DNA from 4 places in the Chelatococcus sp. KU-N122 genome. Region 1 is predicted to be linked to each of the others. Evidence: predicted binding sites of a transcription regulator. Region 1 holds the regulator's gene; each other region holds the start of a gene.
What was found. The regulator PhoB, encoded in region 1, activates phosphate uptake and scavenging genes when phosphate is short. The targets are predictions, from matches to a motif close to TGTCATNNANCTGTCAT.

Region 1 (4,767 bases):
AGAAGCGGTCCTTGATCTCCGCGAGCCGCTGCTTCAGCAGCAGGCCCATGGCGCGCACGTGCTCCAGAAAGCCCGGCGCCAGGATCACGTCGAGCACCGCGTTGCCGACCGCCATGGCCAGGGGATTGCCGCCGAAGGTGGTGCCGTGCACGCCAGCGGTCATCCCCTTGCCCGCCTCTTCGGTCGACAGGCAGGCACCGAGCGGGAAGCCGCCGCCGATGCCCTTGGCGATGCCCATGATGTCCGGCGCGACGCCGGACCATTCGTAGGCGAAGAGCTTGCCCGTCCGGCCCACGCCGGTCTGCACCTCGTCGAAGATCAGCAGCAGCCCATGCTGGTCGCACAGGGCGCGCAGCGCCTTCAGCTTGGCCGGATCGACCACGCGGACGCCGCCCTCGCCCTGGATCGGCTCGATCAGGATGGCCGCCGTCTCCGGCCCGATCGCGGCCTTGAGCGCGTCGTCATCGGTCAGCGGCACCTGATCGAAGCCGTCGACCTTGGGGCCGAAACCCTCCAGGTATTTGGCCTGACCGCCGGCCGCTATGGTGGCCAGCGTGCGGCCGTGGAACGCCCCCTCGAAGGTGATGATGCGGTAGCGCCCGGGCTCGCCGTTGGCCGCATGATACTTGCGCGCCATCTTGATGGCGCATTCCAGCGCCTCGGCGCCCGAATTGGTGAAGAACACGCGGTCGGCGAAGGTGGCGTCCACCAGCCGCTGCGCCAGGCGCTCGCCCTCGGGGATCCGATACAAGTTCGACGTATGCCAGACCTTGGTGGCCTGGGTGGTCAGCGCCTCGACCAGGTGAGGATGGGCATGACCAAGCGAGTTCACCGCAACGCCGGCGCCGAAGTCGAGATATCGTTCGCCGTCACGCGTGACGAGCCACAAGCCCTCTCCCCGGTCGAATTGCAGATCGGCGCGCGCAAAGGTCGGCAGAAGCGGCGAGGTCACGGGTCGGATCTCCTCATGCGGGATCACTTCGGTTCAATCGGCTGATGTTCGCAAGAGCCGATCCGCATGTCGAAGCCGCCGTCCGCGGCTGGGTGGCGGCTCCCGCCCGGATGGCGTCATCCGGGCGCATGGACGCTCCAGCACATCGAATCTGGAGTGCTTCGTCCCGGCCGCGTGGCCCCACGCAAACGGCAAGCGCTCCGCAGCGGCGTGAATTCGGACGGCCTTGCGGCCAGCGAAATCCCCAAAAATCAAAGTGCCGCCCAGCGGGGGGCGGCACTACCTCTATTCTAGGGACCCGGCTCCGGCTGTCAATTTCAAAGCGTACATTGGTACGGCGAGCGGCTTTTGCAACGCGCCTCGATTTTATGCACAGGTTCGGACGGCGGCGATTTCGATTGTTGCTGCAATAGCGACATTGGCGGCGCAAAACGGGCGCATTCGGACTCGGTTTCGTCACCTTCCTGGGGAAAACATCCACCGCACCGGGGCCGGTCTTGGCGCAGACTTGCGTCATCTTGTATGGTCCTGCGTGTGAACCACGACATGTCGTGGGTAAACCGGTCATTGGTGATGGTCCCGCTGCGCTGCGACGAGGAGCGTGCGCAATCGCGGAGGGATTCCCAATGGCGGCGCTGAGCACGGAGGGGCGGATGAACGATCCTGGAAACATCTGGAGCGATGACCGCGTCGAGCTGCTGAAGCGGCTATGGGCCGAGGGGTTGAGCGCCAGCCAGATCGCAACGGCCATGGGTGGCATCACGCGCAACGCGGTGATCGGCAAGGTCCATCGCCTGGGCCTCTCGGGACGGGCGAAGGCGCCGGCGTCCGGCACGCCCAAGCCCCGCAAGAGCGTGGGGACGCCCCCCCGCCCCGCCGTAGCGACAGCGCGGCCGACCCATGGCCCGGCCGTCCAGGGCAATACCGTGCTCGCCGTCAGCATGCGTATCGAGCCCGACGAGTACGCGCCGCCGGCCGCCCGGACGCTGCCCGATGTCGTGGTGCCGATGTCCGAGCGCGTGACGATCACGGAGCTGCGCGAGAACATGTGCCGCTGGCCGCTGGGAGATCCGACGTCGGCCGAGTTCCGCTTCTGCGGCAATCGCACGACCCCCGGGCAGCCCTACTGCAGCCACCACGCCCGCATCGCCTATCAGCCGCCCGAGCGGCGCAGGCGCTAGAGCTAGAGCATTTCGCCATTGGATGAGATCATCCAATGGCAGAGAAATGCTCATAACGTTTTGAATCTGGAGCATGTCTACCCGATCAGATGAGCCCATCTGATCGGGTAGACGCACGTCAACTTGTCGAATCTGAAGTGCGCTTCCCCGCTGTCATGAGGGGGGCTCGCCCGTGGTCATGACGGCGACAGACGGGCAGAGACGGGGCGCGACATCGGCGCCCCGCACAACCTCAATCCCGCGCAAAGGTCTCGTCGAAGGCGTAGCCGGCGCCGCGTACGGTGCGGATCGGATCGGGCTTGCGGGGCCGGTTGATCGCCTTGCGCAGGCGGCCGACATGCACGTCCACGGTCCGCTCGTCGATGTAGACGTCGTGGCCCCACACGCCGTCGAGCAGCTGTTCGCGGGAGAACACCCGTCCGGGGCTCTGCATCAGAAATTCGAGCAGGCGAAACTCCGTCGGCCCGAGGTGCAGCTCGCGGCTCGAACGCCGCACCCGCCTCGTCTCGCGATCGAGCTCGATGTCGCCGGCCGTCAGCAGGTTGGCGACGTGGGACGGCTTGGCACGCCGCAGCAACGCCCGCACGCGCGCCAGCAATTCCGGCACCGAAAACGGCTTGACGACGTAGTCGTCGGCCCCGGTCGCCAGGCCGCGGACACGCTCGGCTTCCTCGCCACGCGCGGTCAGCATGATGACCGGCAGCCGCTCCGTTTCCTGTCGGGAGCGTATGCGCCGGCACAGCTCGATGCCGGACAAGCCCGGCAACATCCAATCGAGCAGCACGAGATCGGGCACCAGCTCCCGCAGCCTGATCTCGGCATCGTCGCCCCGGGACACCGTGTCGACGTCATAGCCTTCCGCCTCGAGATTGTACCTCAGCAGCAGGCTCAACGGCTCCTCGTCCTCGACGATCAGAATGCGTGTCCCCATCCCCCCACCATTCCGTTAGCTCTTCGTCGCGTCGATCGTCGTGAAGCTCGACTTGTCGGCCTTGGGGCGTTCCGGGCCCAGAGGCTCGCCGGTAACGAGGTAGTTGATGGTTTCAGCGATATTGGTCGTATGATCGCCAATGCGCTCGATGTTCTTGGCGCAGAACAACAGATGCGCGCAGAAGCCGATGTTGCGCGGGTCTTCCATCATGTAAGTCAACAGCTCGCGGAACAGCGAGGTGTAGAGCGCATCGATGTCGCCGTCCCGGTTCCAGACCTCGAGGGCGACGTTGGCGTCGTGCTGGGTGTAGCCGTCGAGCACGTCCTTGAGCTGCTCCTGCACCAGATCGCTCATGTGCTGCACGCCCACGACGATCTTCGGCGGCTGGAACTGGCTGCCGATGGCCACCGCGCGCTTGGCGATGTTCTTGGCGAGATCGCCAATCCGCTCGATGTCGCCGGCGACACGGATGGCGGAGATGATCTCGCGCAGGTCGACGGCCATCGGCTGGCGCCGCGCAATGGTCAGGACCGCACGTTCCTCCACCTCGCGCTGGAGATTGTCCAGACGGATGTCGGCCGCGATGATCGACTGCGCCAACTCGGTGTCCCGGCGTACGAGCGCCCGCGTCGCGTCGTCCAACATCTTTTCGGCAAAGCCGCCCATCTCCACCACGGTGCTCCGCAGCGAAGACAGCTCGGTGTCGAAGGCGGAGACGGTATGCTCGGTCATCGCACTCTGCTCCTGGTTCGTTCAAGCATGGTGCTGATTGGTCAAAGGCGGCTCGCCAAGACCCACATGCTCTCGGTCTCGATATTCAAATGCCTCCGCCGCGACCGGAACCGGAGGCGCCGTCCCTGGAGCATTTCGCAATTGGATGAGGTCATCCAATTGCAGAAAAATGCTCCAACTCTTTTCACCTGGAGCGCTTCCTTTGCGATTGGGTGGGTCCACCCAACCGCGAAGCGCTCTAGCCGAAGCGCCCGGTGATGTAGTCCTGCGTGCGCGAGTCGGTCGGCGACGTGAAGATCTTCGACGTCGGACCGAACTCGACCAGCTCTCCCAGATACATGAAGGCCGTGTTCTCGGACACGCGCGCCGCCTGCTGCATGTTGTGCGTGACGATGGCGATCGTGTAGTCGCTCTTGAGCTCGTCGATCAGCTCCTCGATCTTGGCCGTCGAGATCGGATCCAGCGCGGAGCACGGCTCGTCGAGCAGGATGACCTCGGGACGGATCGCCACGGTACGGGCGATGCACAGGCGCTGCTGCTGACCGCCCGAGAGGCTCAAGCCGCTCGCGTTGAGCTTGTTCTTCACCTCGTCCCAGATCGCCGCGCGGCGCAGCGAGGATTCGATGCGGTCGTCGAGCTCGCTCTTCGGCACCTTCTCGTACAGGCGGATGCCGAAGGCGATGTTGTCGTAGATGCTCATCGGGAACGGCGTCGGCTTCTGGAACACCATGCCGACCCGCGAGCGCAGGATGTTCAGGTCCTGCTTCGGCGCCAGGATGTTGTCGCCGTCGAGCAACACTTCGCCCTCCGCGCGCTGCCCCGGGTAGAGATCATACATCCGGTTCAGGATGCGCAGCAGGGTGGACTTGCCGCAGCCGGAAGGCCCGATGAAGGCGGTGACCTTGCGGTCATAGAGCGGGAGGTTGATCCCCTTCAGCGCCAGCGAGTCACCGTAGTAGAAGCGCAGGTCG
Region 2 (4,767 bases), 290 kb from region 1:
TGTTCCGGCGCGAGACCGGCATGAGCTTCGGCCGCTGGCGCCAGCAAACCCGCATCCTCCAGGCGTTGACGTTGCTGGCGGACGGCAAATCCATCCTGCACGTTGCGCTGGACTGCGGCTACGACAGCCCCAGCGCCTTCGCAGCCATGTTCCGCCGCTCGCTCGGCAGGTCGCCGAGCGCCTACTTCTCCGGTTGAGCGGAGGGCGTCGCGGCCCGCCTCACGCCGGGCGGGCGGGGCTTACGCGTGTCTTGATCCACCGCCACAGCGGCGAAACACCGTAGCTCATCGCCGGAATGGTCAGCGCGCCGATGGCGAGGCCGGCCAGGCCCGCGCCGCCCGCCTGGACCAGCCAGGAGGCGAGGGAGCTTATGGCGGGCAGGGCGTGCGCGACCGCTTCGCCGGCATCGTGCAGGAGGTGGCTCAGCCAGCCGTAGCCGTAGCTCTCGAAGCCGTGCAGGATGATGCCGCCGCCCACCCAGATCATGGCCGCCGTTCCGACCAGTCCGAGCGCCTTCAGGAAATACGGCATCCCCTGGACGAGGCCGCGGCCGATCGTGCGGGACAGCCCGCCGATGGGCGAGGGTGACGATGTGCGGGCGAGCATCAGCCCCACGTCGTCGGCCTTCACGATCAGGGCCACGACGCCGTAGACCGCGACGGTGATGGCGAAGCCGACCACGGCGAGCACCAGGGCCTGGGTCGGCAGGTCCGCATCGGGGATCGCGCCCAGCGTGATGGTCATGATCTCGGCCGAGAGAATGAAGTCGGTCCGGATCGCGCCCGCGACCTTCTGGTCCTCGAACGACTTGGCGTCGAGGCTGATCGGCTCGACCTCCGCCTCGTGCGCGTGGGCCGCATGGGGGAAGGCGAGCTGATAGATCTTCTCGGCCCCCTCGTAGCAGAGATAGAGGCCGCCGATCATGAGGAGCGGCATGATCGCCTGCGGCAGCAGAAGGCTGAGCGCCAGGGCCGCCGGCAGCAGGAACAGCAGCTTGTTCTTCAGCGAGCCGCGCGCGATCTTGGCGATGATGGGCAGTTCGCGCGAAGCGGAAAAGCCGGTCACATAGCGCGGCGTCACGGCGGCGTCGTCGATGACCACGCCGGCCGCCTTGGTGCCTGCCTTCATGGCCTGGCCGGCGATATCGTCGAGCGAGGCGGCGGCAACCTTGGCCAGCGCGGCGACATCGTCGAGTAAGGCGATCAGGCCGACGCTCATTCAGCTTCTCCGGGTTCGGTGCCGCGAACGGTCGAGCAACTCGGCGCCGGCCCGCGGCCCGGGGCGCGGCACTTCGCCCCGAGAAGTGAATCCGTAGCTAGCCTCGATGCCTTACATTTCTATGACATAAAATCCGCACTCGAAAGCGGAAATCCATACACTTGGTGTGTGTCGAAAAATATTCGTTATATTAAGTTATTGAAAAATATATTCTTGTCTTTCCAAGTTTAGATTCTATCGAATGCATATTTTGTTTCGAGTGCCCGGCGTCATTGGCTTGTCATGCCCGGAGATAGATTACGCGCAACGTCGGTGCAATCAGCTCACTGAGTGCCGTCGGCCGGATTCCTCCCACACGGGAAAGGCAGCCATGAAGACCAAGGACGTTCGCCGCGCCTATGCGATGCCCCTCACCAATCCGGCCTATCCGAGGGGCCCCTACCGCTTCATCGACCGGGAATATGTCATCATCACCTACAGGACCGATCCTGAGGCGTTGAGGGCGGCCGTCCCCGAGCCGCTCGAGATCGTCGAGCCGGTCGTCAAGTACGAGTTCATCAAGATGCCGGACTCGACCGGCTTCGGCGACTACACCGAGTCCGGCCAGGTGATCCCCGTCCGTTTCAATGGCAAGGATGGGGTCTACGTCCACGCCATGTATCTCGATGACGATGCGCCGATCGCCGGCGGCCGCGAGATCTGGGGCTTTCCCAAGAAGCTCGCCTTTCCCAAGCTCGTCCACGAGGGCGAGGTGATCGTCGGCACGCTGCACTACGGCACGGTGCTTTGCGCGACCGCGACCATGGGCTACAAGCACCGCACCCTCGATACGGATGAGATCGCCCATTCGCTGGCCAAGCCGAACTTCCTCGTCAAGATCATTCCGCATGTGGACGCACAGCCACGCATCTGCGAGCTGGTGCGCTACCACCTCGAGGACATCACCGTGAAGGGCGCCTGGTCGGGCCCTGCCGACTTGCAGCTGTTCCGGCACGTCATCGCCGATGTGGCGCGGCTGCCGGTGCTGGAGGTGCTCTCGGCCACGCATTTTATAGCTGACCTCACGCTCGGCCTGGGCGAGGTTGTCCACGACTACATGAACGAAGGCTGAGCGATGCTGAACATGACCGACGCGACGCGCAAGCGCAGAAGCGAGCTGCCTCCCATGGAGGAGCTGCTCGCGTCCTATCAGTCGGTGGCGCTGGTGCTCCAGGGCGGCGGTGCGCTCGGCGCCTATCAGGCCGGCGTCTTCCAGGCGCTCGCCGAGGCCGGCATCAGCCCCAACTGGCTCTCGGGCGTATCGATCGGCGCTATCAACGCCGCGATCATCGCCGGCAACCGACCCGGCAACCAGATCGATCGGCTGCGGGACTTCTGGGAGACCGTGTCGAGCCGCAAGGTCTGGCACTTCACCCCCGAGGGCGACCTGTTCCGCAAGCTGCGCAACCAGACGAGCGCCGCGCTGACGACGATGTCGGGCCTGCCTGGCTTCTTCAAGCCGCGCAACGTCAATCCGTGGCTCCAATTGGCCGGCGCGGCGGGCGCCACCAGCTTCTACGACACGGCCGAGCTGGAGCAGACGCTCAACCGGTTGATCGACTGGGAGGTGCTGAACGACCGTGAGCGCCGCCTCAGCGTCGGGGCCGTCAACGTCCGCAGCGGCAACTTCCGCTACTTCGACAGCGAGATCGAGGTGATCGGCCCGCAGCACATCATGGCCTCCGGCGCGCTGCCGCCGGCCTTTCCCCCCATCCTCATCGAGAACGAATACTACTGGGACGGCGGCATCGTCTCCAACACGCCGCTGCAATATCTGCTGGAGCAGGAGGACGTGCGCGACACCCTGGTCTTCCAGGTCGATCTGTTCAGCGCGCGCGGCATCCTTCCGCGCGACATGGCGGACGTGCTCGCCCGCCACAAGGACATCATGTATTCGAGCCGCACGCGCAACAACACCGACGCCTTTCGGCGCATGCACAATCTACGGCTCAAGCTGTATCAAGCCTTGCTGCGGGTGCCGCCCGAGGCATTGACGGACGAGGATCGCGCATTTCTCGCGGTGATGGCAGCGGACGTGCCGCAGATCAACATCGTTCATCTCATCTACCAGCAGAAGATCTACGAGAGCGACGCCAAGGATTACGAATTCTCCGGCACCTCCATGCGGGAGCACTGGCATTCCGGTTATGAGGACACGCGCAAGACCTTGCAGCATCGCAAGTGGCTGGTGAAGCCCCCGGAATCGATCGGCATGGCCGTGCACGACGTGCACCGCGACGACCCGAGCTGAGCCGGCGCCGGCGCCTCCGTCGGCCACATCACCGGTCGTTCGCCGTGGTCGCAAGGTCAGCGCGGCCGGCGGCGCCCACATCCCCGAGCCCTGCCGGTCCCGTCCCGGCAGGCCATCCGCAGCGGCCTGTCGGGCGAGCTCGTCCGACCTGCCACGCGGCTCATGCCCACCGCAGGCTGCACCGCAGGCCGCGGCGATCGCCGCGATTGGCGAGGGCGAGACGGGTGCCGAGGCGCTCGGCCGCCATCTGGGCGATCGTCAGCCCGAGGCCGGTGCCGGAGGCGCTCTTATGGCGGCCGCGATAGAACCGCCGTGTGACGAGGGCGAGCTCGTCGTCGGGAATGCCGGGCCCTTCGTCCTCCACCGTCAGGCCGCCTCCTTCCGGCAGGGCTTTCCAGACCACGCGGCCGGGCGCCTGCATGTGCTCGACGGCGTTTTCGTGCAGGTTCCTGAGCACGAGATGCAGGCTGTTGTAGTCGCCCTTCAAGTCGAGCCGGTCCAGGGCCGGGTCGACCTCCACGGTGACGTCGGCCCGGGCCGCGGAGGAGGAGACGACGTCGCGCACGACGGCGCCGACATTGGCCGTCTCGCCGCCCTTCGAGCCGGGCATGGCTTCGAGCCTGGCGAGCGCCAGCAGCTGGCGCGCGAGCCGGCTCGTCCTGTCGACGGCGACGAGGACCTGACGCAGGGCGCCTTCGCGAACGGATGTCTCCGTCGCCGCCAGGGCCACCTGCACCTGGGTCTTCAGTCCGGCGAGCGGGGTACGCAGTTCATGCGCGGCGAAGGCGGTGATCTCCCGTTCGTGGCGGCGCGCCGCCTCGACCTTGCCGAACAGGCCGTTGAGGGCAAGGATGAGCGGCCGCACCTCTGAGGGCGCGTCCTCGGATGCGATGGGCCGCATGTCCTCGGCGTCGCGCGCGGCAATCTCGCCGGCAACCGCGTTGAGCGGAGCAAGCCCCTTGCCGAGGCTCAGCCAGATCAGCGTGCCGAGCATCGGCGCGATGAGCACCGCCGGCCAGACCAGTCCCGCAACCAGGTCTCGCACCAGCCTGTCGCGCAGGCCGATGCGATCGCCGACGGCGACGCGGACACCTTTCGCCGTGTCGACGATGGTGTAGACCCGCCAGGTCTCGCCATCGACGTCCCGGTCGGCAAAGCCCTCCTTGTCCAGGGCGAGGCTCCGGTCGGGCGCGCCGCTCGACCGGGCGACGAGGCGACCATCGAGCGACCAGATCTGGCACGAGAGCTGGCGGGCGTAG
Region 3 (4,767 bases), 3.9 Mb from region 1:
GCCTCGAGCTCGTGCAGGATGAGCTGGAGCGCCGGGATCTTCTTGTCATCGCCGTCGCACACCACGACCGCGGCATCCACGGCGGGCAGGACCGGCTGCATCTCGGCCAGGAACTCGACGGAGCCCGGACAGTCGATGAACGTATAGGCGTCGCCCAGGAATTCGGCGCCGGCGACGTTGACCTCGACGCTCATGCGATGGGCCCTGGCCTCGGCGCTGGCGTCGCCGACGCTGTTGCCGGCAACCACGCTGCCCTGCCGCGAGACGGCCCCCGCCCGGGCCAGCATGGCTTCGAGGAGCGTCGTCTTGCCGCTCTGGAACGGGCCCACGATGGCAACGCACCGTGGACCCTTGCGACCTCTGCCGGATGCGGCATCCTGGTCGCGGGTCCGGATCTCCTGCATGGCGATCACCTCCCGTATGTTGCTTTCTCTAAAGCCGGAATGCTCCTCCTAAGTTTCACGGCCCGCAAGACCCATCCCTGGAAATCGCAGCCGCGGCTTTGAGACGATCCGTTGCTACCGCCGCTGACCGGCATGGTGCCGGTGCCGCTCCGGGTATAGCCCGGCCAGGCCTTCACGGCTGGCGGCGCAGACGCCGCGCTCGGTGATCAGCCCGGTGACGTAGCGCGCCGGGGTGACGTCGAAGGCCCAGTTCGCCGCAGCGCTGCCCTCCGGCAGAATGCCGACCGTCTCGATCCGGCCGTCCGCGGTGCGCCCGGTGATATGGCTCAGCTCGCGCGGGTCACGCTGCTCGATCTCGATGCCGCGGACGCCGTCGGTCAGGGTCCAGTCGATCGTGGTGTAGGGCAGCGCGACATAGAACGGCACGCCGTTGGCGTGCGCCGCGAGCGCCTTCAGATAGGTGCCGATCTTGTTGCACACGTCCCCGGCCGCGGTGGTGCGGTCGGTGCCGACGATGACGACATCGACCATGCCGTGCTGCATCAGATGGCCGCCGACATTATCGGCGATCACCGTGTGCTTGACGCCGTGGCGGCCGAGCTCGAAGGCGGTGATGCTGGCGCCCTGGTTGCGTGGCCGCGTCTCGTCGACCCAGACATGGACCGGCACGCCGCCGTCATGCGCCAGGTAGACCGGCGCGAGAGCCGTGCCCCAGTCGACCGTGGCCAGCCAGCCGGCGTTGCAATGGGTCAGCACGTTCAGCCGCTCCGGCCGGCCCTTCCTCTCCCAGAGCTCGCGGAACACGGCCAGGCCGTGCTCGCCGATGGCGCGGCAGGTGGCGACATCGTCGTCGCAGATCTCGGCCGCACGGCGATAGGCGGCGGCGGCGCGCTCCGCCGGCTTCAGCGCCGCCGCCCGGGCGCGCATGTCGTCTAGCGCCCAGCGCAGGTTGACCGCGGTCGGGCGGGTGCCCAGCAGCCGATCATAGGCCGCGGCCAGGGCGGCGTCGGACGGATCGGCGCGAAGCGCCAACGCCAGGCCGTAGGCGCCGGTGGCGCCGATCAGCGGCGCCCCGCGCACCTGCATGCTGCGGATGGCGTGCGCCGCCTGCTCCTCGCTCTCCAGCACCACCGTCTCGAAGCCGTGCGGCAGCTTCGTCTGGTCGATGATGACGACGCGCCAGCCGTCCTCGGCCGGCCAGATGGTGCGATAGTGCCGTCCGTCGATCTTCATGGCTCAATCCTCGCGATAGATCGGCCGCCGGCCGCGGGCGCGCCTGGCTAAGGCGCCGCACGCCGCGCCGTCGCCGGAGCAGAATAGCCGTCGTCGAGGGTCCGCAGGAAGGCCGTGATGTCGTCGATCTCGGTCTCGGTGAGCGGCGGCGGGTCGCCCGGCTTGCGGCCGAACGGCGGATCCTGGTTGAGGTTGCCCCGGTAGCGTTCCGGCAAGTCGTCGTAGACGGCCACCGTCCCGTCCGGCCGGCGCGGATAGAACCGCTCCGGCTGCACGTCGCGGTAAGCGTAGAAAGCGACGGCGCTGCGCAGGTCGTGAACGACGCCGTTGTGGAAGAAGGTCTCGCGTCGCGCCACGTTGCGCAGCGACGGCGCCTTGAACAGCCCGCAATAGGCGGGGCGGTCGCTGAAATCGGTTCGGTAAGGGCCACACAGCCCGAGATCCACATAGTCGGGGTCGCGATTGGCCGGGATCGCCATATTGCGGGGCAGGCCGAGCGCCACGAGCCCGTAGTCGGTGAACTGCGGCGGCGTGTTGTTGCCGTCGCGCTGGCTCGGATGGCAGCTGGCGCAATTGCCCTTCTGCGGATCCTCGAAGAGCTTCAAGCCGCGCGCCTCTTGGTCCGCGAGGGCGACCTGCCCGGCCAGAAAGGCGTCGTACTTGCTCGAATACGGATAGAAGGCCTGCGGGGTCTGCTCGAAGGCTTCAAGCGCCTCCAGAACCGTCTTGAACAGCGCGTCGTCGTGCTCGCCGCCCGCCAGGGCGGCAGCTTCCGCCGCATAGGGCGCGGCCCGGACCGCGGCGGCGACATCGCCGGCGCTGGGGTTCGCCATTTCGTTGCTCGACAGCAGTGGAATGGTCGCCTGGCCGCGCCCGCGGTCGGCGCGTCCGTCCCAGGTCAGCCCGCCGGTCGGCCCGTTGTCAACGCTCGCATCGCCCCCGCCCTCGTCGTCGAACTGGTGCTCGGCAAACTGCGGGGTGGCCTGGAGATAGGTGAGCGAAGGCACCGCGCGCGTCCCGGGCTGGTCCAGATCCCGGCCTCCGTATTGGACCGACGCCCCGTTGGCCGGCCCAAAGCCCCGCTCCGGCACGTGGCACGAGGCGCACGACAGGGACCTCGAGGCAGACAGAGCCGGATCGAAGAACAGCTTGCGCCCCAGCGCCTCCAGCCCCGCAGCGCGGCGAAAGGCTTCGGCCCGCGAGAGCCCGCCGCCGGCCGACCCATCGATGGCCGCACCGTCCGGCGCTGGCAGCGGCGCCGCGGCAATCAGCAGCAGCCCCACCAGCGCCAGAGCCTTTCGCCATTGGATGAGATCATCCAATGGCGAAAGGCTCATGACCTTTTGGGTCTGGAGCGCTTTTCCGGGGGCCGCCCGACGTCGTCTATCCGCCACCTTGAGCTCTCCTTGATGAGGACGATGGCGTGCCGGTCGCGTCGGCATCACGAAACTGCAATCAGACGAGCCTAACAGCGACCGTTTGTGGGTCGCTCGCGGACACCGCCACTGCCCGTTCCCGGGGATGACATGATGATGCTTCGCACACTCCTCCTTATCGGTGCCAGCTCGACGACAATCGCTGCGGCGACGCCCGGTGTCGCCGCCTCCGCAAGGCTCGACAGGATCGATACGGTCGTCGTGATCTATGCGGAGAACCGCAGCTTCGACAACATCTACGGGACATTCCCCGGCGCGCGCGGCCTCCAGGGGATTGAGCCAGCTCACTACCGCCAGATCGACCGCAATGGCGAGCCGCTCAAGGAGCTGCCGCCGATCTGGACCGGGCTGACGGCCAAAGGCGTCGTGCCGCCGGTGACCCAGACCCAGACCGAGCACCTGCCCAATGCGCCCTTCGCCATCGACGATCCGAGCGGCTTCAACGCGCCCGACACGGTCATCACGCGCGATCTCTGGCATCGCTTCTACGAAGAGCAGATGCAGATCAACGGCGGCAAGAACGACCGCTTCGTGGCCTTTGCCGACGCGGGAGCGCTGGTGATGGGCCACTACGCCCACGCAAAGCAGCAATTATGGGATGTCGCGAAGACGTACACGCTGGCTGACAACTTCTTTCAAGGCGCTTTCGGCGGCTCCTTCCTCAACCATTTCGAGCTCGTCTGCGCCTGCATTCCGGTCTACCCCCGCGCCGACGAGAGCCCTGCCAAGGACCTGATCTCGAAGGTGGAGCCGGATGGCGTCACGCTGACACCCGCGCCCAATGCCGCGGCGTCGGCGATGGATGGGCCGCCAAAATTCGCCAACAGCAGCAATCTGACGCCGGACTTCTACGCGGTGAACACGATGCAGCCGCCCTACCAGCCGAGCGCCAATCCGCCGGCCGCGGGGCAGGACAAGGCTTATGCCGATCCGGGCAAGGCAACGACGCTACCGCCGCAGCGCGACGCCACGATCGGCGACCTCCTCACGGCCAAGGGGGTGGACTGGGCCTGGTACGCCGGCGCCTGGCAGGCCACGCTCGACGGCCACAACGGGAGGCCCGCGCCGAACTTCCAATACCACCACCAGCCCTTCAACTATTTCGCCCAGTTCGCGCCCGGCACGGCGACGCGCACCGCGCATCTGCGCGACGGCGGCATGGACGGCACGGCCTTCATCGCCGACATCGACGCGGGCCAGCTGCCGTCCGTCACCTTCTACAAGCCCCAAGGCAATCTCAACCAGCACCCGGACTATGCCTCGGTCAGCGCCGGCGATGCCCACATCGCCGACGTCATCGCCCACCTCGAGAAGAGCCCGCAGTGGGAGCATATGCTGGTGGTCGTGACCTACGACGAGAACGGCGGCTTCTGGGACCATGTCGCCCCGCCCAAGGCCGATCGCTGGGGCCCGGGCTCGCGCATTCCCGCCCTCATCGTCTCGCCGTTCGCCAAGCGGGGCTTCGTCGACCACACGCAGTACGACACGACCTCGATCCTGCGCTTCGTCACCGAGCGCTGGAACCTACCCGTGCTGCCCGGCCTGATCGAACGCGACAAGGCGCTCGCGGCACAGGGCGAGCCGCCGATGGGCGACCTGACGGCGGCCCTCGACCCGTGAATGGGCCGAGCTCGGGCAACACCGGCGGCGCCGGTTTGCCTCCGCTGATCAGAAATCCCAGGGGGAAATCAGCT
Region 4 (4,767 bases), 4.4 Mb from region 1:
AGGCCCGGTGCAGGTTCGGCTCACAGCCGGCCCCCACCCCCAGCCGCACGCCGTGCGTGCGGTCGTAGGGCCCCGGCGGCAGCTTCATGAGCATGGCGGGAATGATGCCGAGGTAGTGGAAGATGGTGGCGCGGCTGTCGGCGAGCTCCTGCCACCACGAATGGGGGTGGAAGCGGTCGGGCAGGATCGAGCAGCCGCCGGTGGTCAGCGCGCCCATGAAGCTGAACACGCCGGCATTGATGTGGAACAGCGGCAGCGGGTTGTAGATGCGCTCCTCGCCCTCGCGCAGCACCAGAAGGCCGCCCCGCGTGCGATAGAGCTCGCCGACCAGATCGTAGTAGTCGTTGGTGACCACGCAGCCCTTGGGCCGCCCGGTGGTGCCCGACGTGTAGAACAGCGTGGTCTCGGTGTCGGGGCCCGGCGTCTCGCGGCGGGCGGCGGACGGGGCGGGCGGCAACGGCCGGTCGTCGGCGACCGAGCGCACCGGCGGTCGCTGCGCGCATTGCGCCGCGACGGCGCCGAGGTCATCGAGCCGGTGCGGCAGGGCGATGATCAGGCAGAGCTCGGAATGCTCGATGAGGTAGCGGCTCTCGTCCGGCCGGTAGTCCGGGTTGATCGGCACCGCGCCGACGCCGAGGCTGTTCAGGGCGAGGAAGTGGAAGTGGTGCTCCGGCCGGTTCTCCAGCAGCAGGCCGACCCGGTGGCCGACGCCGTAGCCCGCCGACGCATAGGCCTCGCGCAGCCGGCCGATTCGTTCGGCCGCCTCGGCGTAGCTGTATTCGACGCCCTCCGGCAGGTAGCTCCGGCTGGCCAACGGCCCGACCGCGACGAAGGGCCGGTCCGGCCACCGCGCGGCCACATCGGCGAACGTCTGATAGACGGTGCTTGCCATGACGCTCTCCTCCCAGCTCTTTTTTGCCCCGACCCGCGCTCATGGCCGGGTCAAGCCCGGCCATGACGCTGTGAGACCTCTCCGGCGGCTTCGTCGGCTCAGCGCGGCAGCGCGCTGTCGAGCACCGGTCCGAAGCTCTCGTAGCGCTCGCCGTTGAAGCGGATCAGCTGCAGCTGTTCGATGGGGAAGTAGTCGGTCGGGCTGGTGTTGATCTTGATGCCCGGCAGCAGCAGGTCCGGCGCGAAGTCCTTCAGGTTGGCCGCCTGCTTCATGATCGTCTCGCGCGACAGATCGCTGCCCGCCTGCTTCAGCACCTGCTCCATCACCTGGGCCGAGACATAGGCGTACACCGTGAGCGAATCCTTGCGGTCCGCCTCGGGGAAGTACTTGTCGAGGAAGGCGCCCCAGGTCTTGAAGGCGGGATCGTCCTTCCACGTCGGGTCGTTGGGGTCCTTCAGGTAGGCGCTGGAGATGATGCCCTTGGCGTTTTCCAGTCCTGCCGGCTTCAGCACCGAGGCGATCGACGAGGCGTTGGAGCCCAGGAAGTGCATGGGGTGCCAGCCGAGCTCGGCGATCTTGCGGATGGCCTGCGCGGCGAACTTCGGCGTCGTCATGTTCATGAACACGTCCGCGCCCGCCGCCTTGATCTGCAGCACCTGGGAATCGATGGTCGCGTCCGTGGTCTCGTAGGGAATCTTGGCGACGATCAACGACTTCTTGTCGCCGAGCCCGTCCTCGAAGCCCTTCAGCACGTCACGCCCGAAGTCGTCGTTCTGGTAGAGGATGCCGATCTTGGCATCGGGCTTGGCGGACAGGAGATATGTGGCGAACGCCCGTCCCTCGCTCTGGTAGCTCGGCTGCAAGCCCATGCTCCAGGGAAAGTTCTTGGGATCGCCGAACTTCGTCGCGCCGGAGGCGATGAAGATCTGCGGCACCTTCTTGATGTTCATGTACTTGGCGATGGCCGAGTTGGTGGGCGCGCCGAGGGGGCCGTAGATGGCCGCCACCTCGTCGCTCTCCACCAGCTTACGCGCCTGCTCCACCGTCTTGGGCGGGCTGTAGCCGTCGTCGTAGCTGATGTAGTCGATGGTGCGCCCGGCGACACCGCCCTTCTCGTTCAGCATCTTGAAATAGGCACCGGGCAGCCGGCCGAGCGCGGCGTAGACGGCGGCAGGGCCACTGTAGGCGTCGATGTTGCCGATCTTCACGGACGTCGCGGTCACGCCGGGCGTGTCGGCTCGCCCCATCGCCGGCGCCAGCAGCAGCGCCGCGCCCAACGCCAGCGCGCCGGCACGCGGACGCGCCCCCCAACGATCGAGCGTCAACATGGACATGCAGCCTCCCTGAATCCTGCCATACGCCCACGGTACAGGTCGGCGCAGGCGCGCGATAGCGGCGCAGCAGTTCGATACTGCGCATACCGGCTTTGGTACCGAGCGGTACGGGCTCGTTCTAGCGTAACGGCGACGCCCGTCAACAGCTCGGACGGAGCCGGTCCCTGTCACGACAGCGTCATGGGGCGGTCGCCGATTCTCAATGTTGTGCACGCACAATACAGGCTTTCAGGAGCGGCAGCCCATGCGTGACCTTTTGCGCGACCGACCGATCACTCGCCGTCGCCTGCTCGCCGCCGGCGGGGCCGCCGGTCTCGTCGGCGTCGGCGGCAACCTCGCCCTGCCCGGGATCTCCCGCGCCGCCGACCGCCCGGCGCTGAGCCATGGCCTGCAGTCCGGTGACGTTTCGGGCGACGCCGCCGTGGTCTGGGGCCGCTCCGACCGGCCGGCGCGGCTCATCATCGAGCTCTCCACCACGGAGAGCTTCAAGGAGCCGTTCGGCGGGGTGTTCGTCGACGTGCTGCCGGAGAGCGACATGACCGGCAAGGTCGCGCTCGCCGGCCTGCCGGCCGGCCAGGACGTCTTCTACAGGATCACGCCGCAGGATCTGGCCGAGCCGGGCATCCGCGGCGAGGCCCTCGTCGGCCGCTTCCGCACGGCGCCGGCCGATCGGAGCTCGATCTCGTTCTGCTGGTCCGGCGACACCGCTGGCCAGGGCTGGGGCATCGACGAGAGCCGCGGCGGCATGACCATCTACTCGACCATCCTGAAGAACCGCCCCGACTTCTTCATCCACTCCGGCGACAACATCTACGCCGACGGCCCGATCAAGGCGGAGGTGGCGCTGCCCGACGGCACCCTCTGGAAGAACCTCGTCACCGAGGCGAAATCCAAGCCTGCCGAGACGCTGGCCGAGTTCCGCGGCAACTACCAGTACAACCTCCTGGACAAGAACCTGCTGGCCATGAACCGGGAGATCCCGCTGCTGGTGCAGTGGGACGACCACGAGGTCACCAACAATTGGTGGCCGGGCGAGCCGCTGACCCGCGCCGAGCACCTGCGCAAGGGCTACGTCGACAAGAACATGATGCTGCTGGCGGCGCGGGCGTCGCGCGCCTTCCATGAATACAGCCCGATGCGCTTCGAGCCGGCCGAGCCCGGCCGCGTCTACCGCAAGATCGCCTACGGGCCGCTGCTCGACGTGTTCATGCTCGACATGCGCAGCTATCGCGGGCCCAACGGCGAGAACCGCCAGGAGCAGTACGGCCCGGACGCTCACTTCCTCGGCCCGGCGCAGCTGGCGTGGCTCAAGCGCGAGCTCAAGGCGTCGAACGCGGTCTGGAAGGTCATCGCCGCCGACATGCCGATCGGCCTCATCGTCGTCTACGACGTCGACCGCAAGTTCGGCTCGGAAGCGATCGCCCAGGGCGACGGCCCGCCGCTCGGACGCGAGCTGGAGATCGCCGATCTGCTCGCGTTCATGAAGCGGGAGAAGGTGCGCAACACCGTCTGGCTCACCGCCGACGTGCACTACACGGCCGCCCACTTCTATAATCCGGACAAGGCCCGCTTCCAGGACTTCGACCCCTTCTGGGAGTTCGTCTCGGGCCCGCTGCACGCCGGCACGTTCGGGCCGGCCGACCTCGACGACACCTTCGGGCCGGAGCTGCGCTACGCCAAGGCCCCGACCAAGGAGCAGGGGCAGAACGCCTCGCCGGCCGCAGGGCTCCAGTTCTTCGGCCATGTGGCGATCGATGGGGCGACCGGGCAGATGAAGGTGACCCTCAAGGACGCCGCCGACAGCGATCTGTGGAGCACCATCATCGACCCGGCGCAGGGCTGAGCGGCGCGCCGTTCGCCGCGGCGGCTTGCGCTCGCCCGCGCGCCGCCGCATATAAGCGGAGATTCAGCCCAGCTGCGTAATCGGAAGGGCGCCGCGTTGTCGCCGGCGCGGCCTTCTGTTATTGCGCTGCAACGAAATTCCTTTCAGGTCCGGTCATGAAGCTCCGCAACATCGCGATCATCGCGCACGTCGACCACGGCAAGACCACGCTCGTCGACAAGCTCCTGCAGCAGTCCGGGTCCTTCCGCGAGAACCAGCGCGTCGCCGAGCGCGTCATGGATTCCAACGATCTCGAAAAGGAGCGCGGCATCACCATCCTGGCCAAGGCCACGTCGGTGGTCTGGAAGGACACGCGCATCAACATCGTCGACACGCCCGGCCACGCCGACTTCGGCGGCGAGGTGGAGCGCATCCTGTCCATGGTCGACGGCGCCATCGTGCTTGTCGACGCGGCCGAGGGCCCGATGCCGCAGACCAAGTTCGTGGTCGGCAAGGCCTTGAAGATCGGCCTTCGGCCGATCGTGGCCATCAACAAGGTGGACCGCCCGGACGGACGCCCGAGCGAGGTGATCAACGAGGTGTTCGACCTGTTCGCGGCGCTCGACGCGTCCGACGAGCAGCTCGACTTCCCGATCCTCTACGGCTCGGGCCGCGACGGCTGGATGGCCATGTCGCCCGAGGGGCCGAAGGACGAGGGC

Region 2: the regulator PhoB is predicted to act here: its motif matches at 1,486-1,502, upstream of ACZ5PO_RS18195 (acetoacetate decarboxylase).
Region 3: the regulator PhoB is predicted to act here: its motif matches at 3,015-3,031, upstream of ACZ5PO_RS02120 (acid phosphatase).
Region 4: the regulator PhoB is predicted to act here: its motif matches at 2,392-2,408, upstream of ACZ5PO_RS39545 (alkaline phosphatase D family protein).

What each region holds. Positions count from the first base shown of each region.
Region 1 covers NZ_AP043981.1:4,338,737-4,343,503, reverse strand. The annotation lists gene ACZ5PO_RS19550 (acetylornithine transaminase) at 1-952, opposite strand, end outside; gene ACZ5PO_RS19545 (GcrA family cell cycle regulator) at 1,606-2,133, shown strand; gene phoB (phosphate regulon transcriptional regulator PhoB) at 2,366-3,064, opposite strand; gene phoU (phosphate signaling complex protein PhoU) at 3,080-3,796, opposite strand; gene pstB (phosphate ABC transporter ATP-binding protein PstB) at 4,035-4,767, opposite strand, start outside.
Region 2 covers NZ_AP043981.1:4,050,331-4,055,097, forward strand. The annotation lists gene ACZ5PO_RS18185 (AraC family transcriptional regulator) at 1-197, shown strand, start outside; gene ACZ5PO_RS18190 (DUF808 domain-containing protein) at 220-1,218, opposite strand; gene ACZ5PO_RS18195 (acetoacetate decarboxylase) at 1,589-2,329, shown strand; gene ACZ5PO_RS18200 (patatin-like phospholipase family protein) at 2,342-3,508, shown strand; gene ACZ5PO_RS18205 (ATP-binding protein) at 3,669-4,767, opposite strand, start outside.
Region 3 covers NZ_AP043981.1:463,871-468,637, forward strand. The annotation lists gene ACZ5PO_RS02105 (elongation factor G) at 1-404, opposite strand, end outside; gene mtnA (S-methyl-5-thioribose-1-phosphate isomerase) at 519-1,637, opposite strand; gene ACZ5PO_RS02115 (cytochrome-c peroxidase) at 1,685-2,959, opposite strand; gene ACZ5PO_RS02120 (acid phosphatase) at 3,164-4,693, shown strand; gene ACZ5PO_RS02125 (PIN domain-containing protein) at 4,742-4,767, opposite strand, start outside.
Region 4 covers NZ_AP043981.1:8,807,531-8,812,297, forward strand. The annotation lists gene ACZ5PO_RS39535 (AMP-binding protein) at 1-892, opposite strand, end outside; gene ACZ5PO_RS39540 (ABC transporter substrate-binding protein) at 991-2,226, opposite strand; gene ACZ5PO_RS39545 (alkaline phosphatase D family protein) at 2,471-4,069, shown strand; gene typA (translational GTPase TypA) at 4,225-4,767, shown strand, end outside.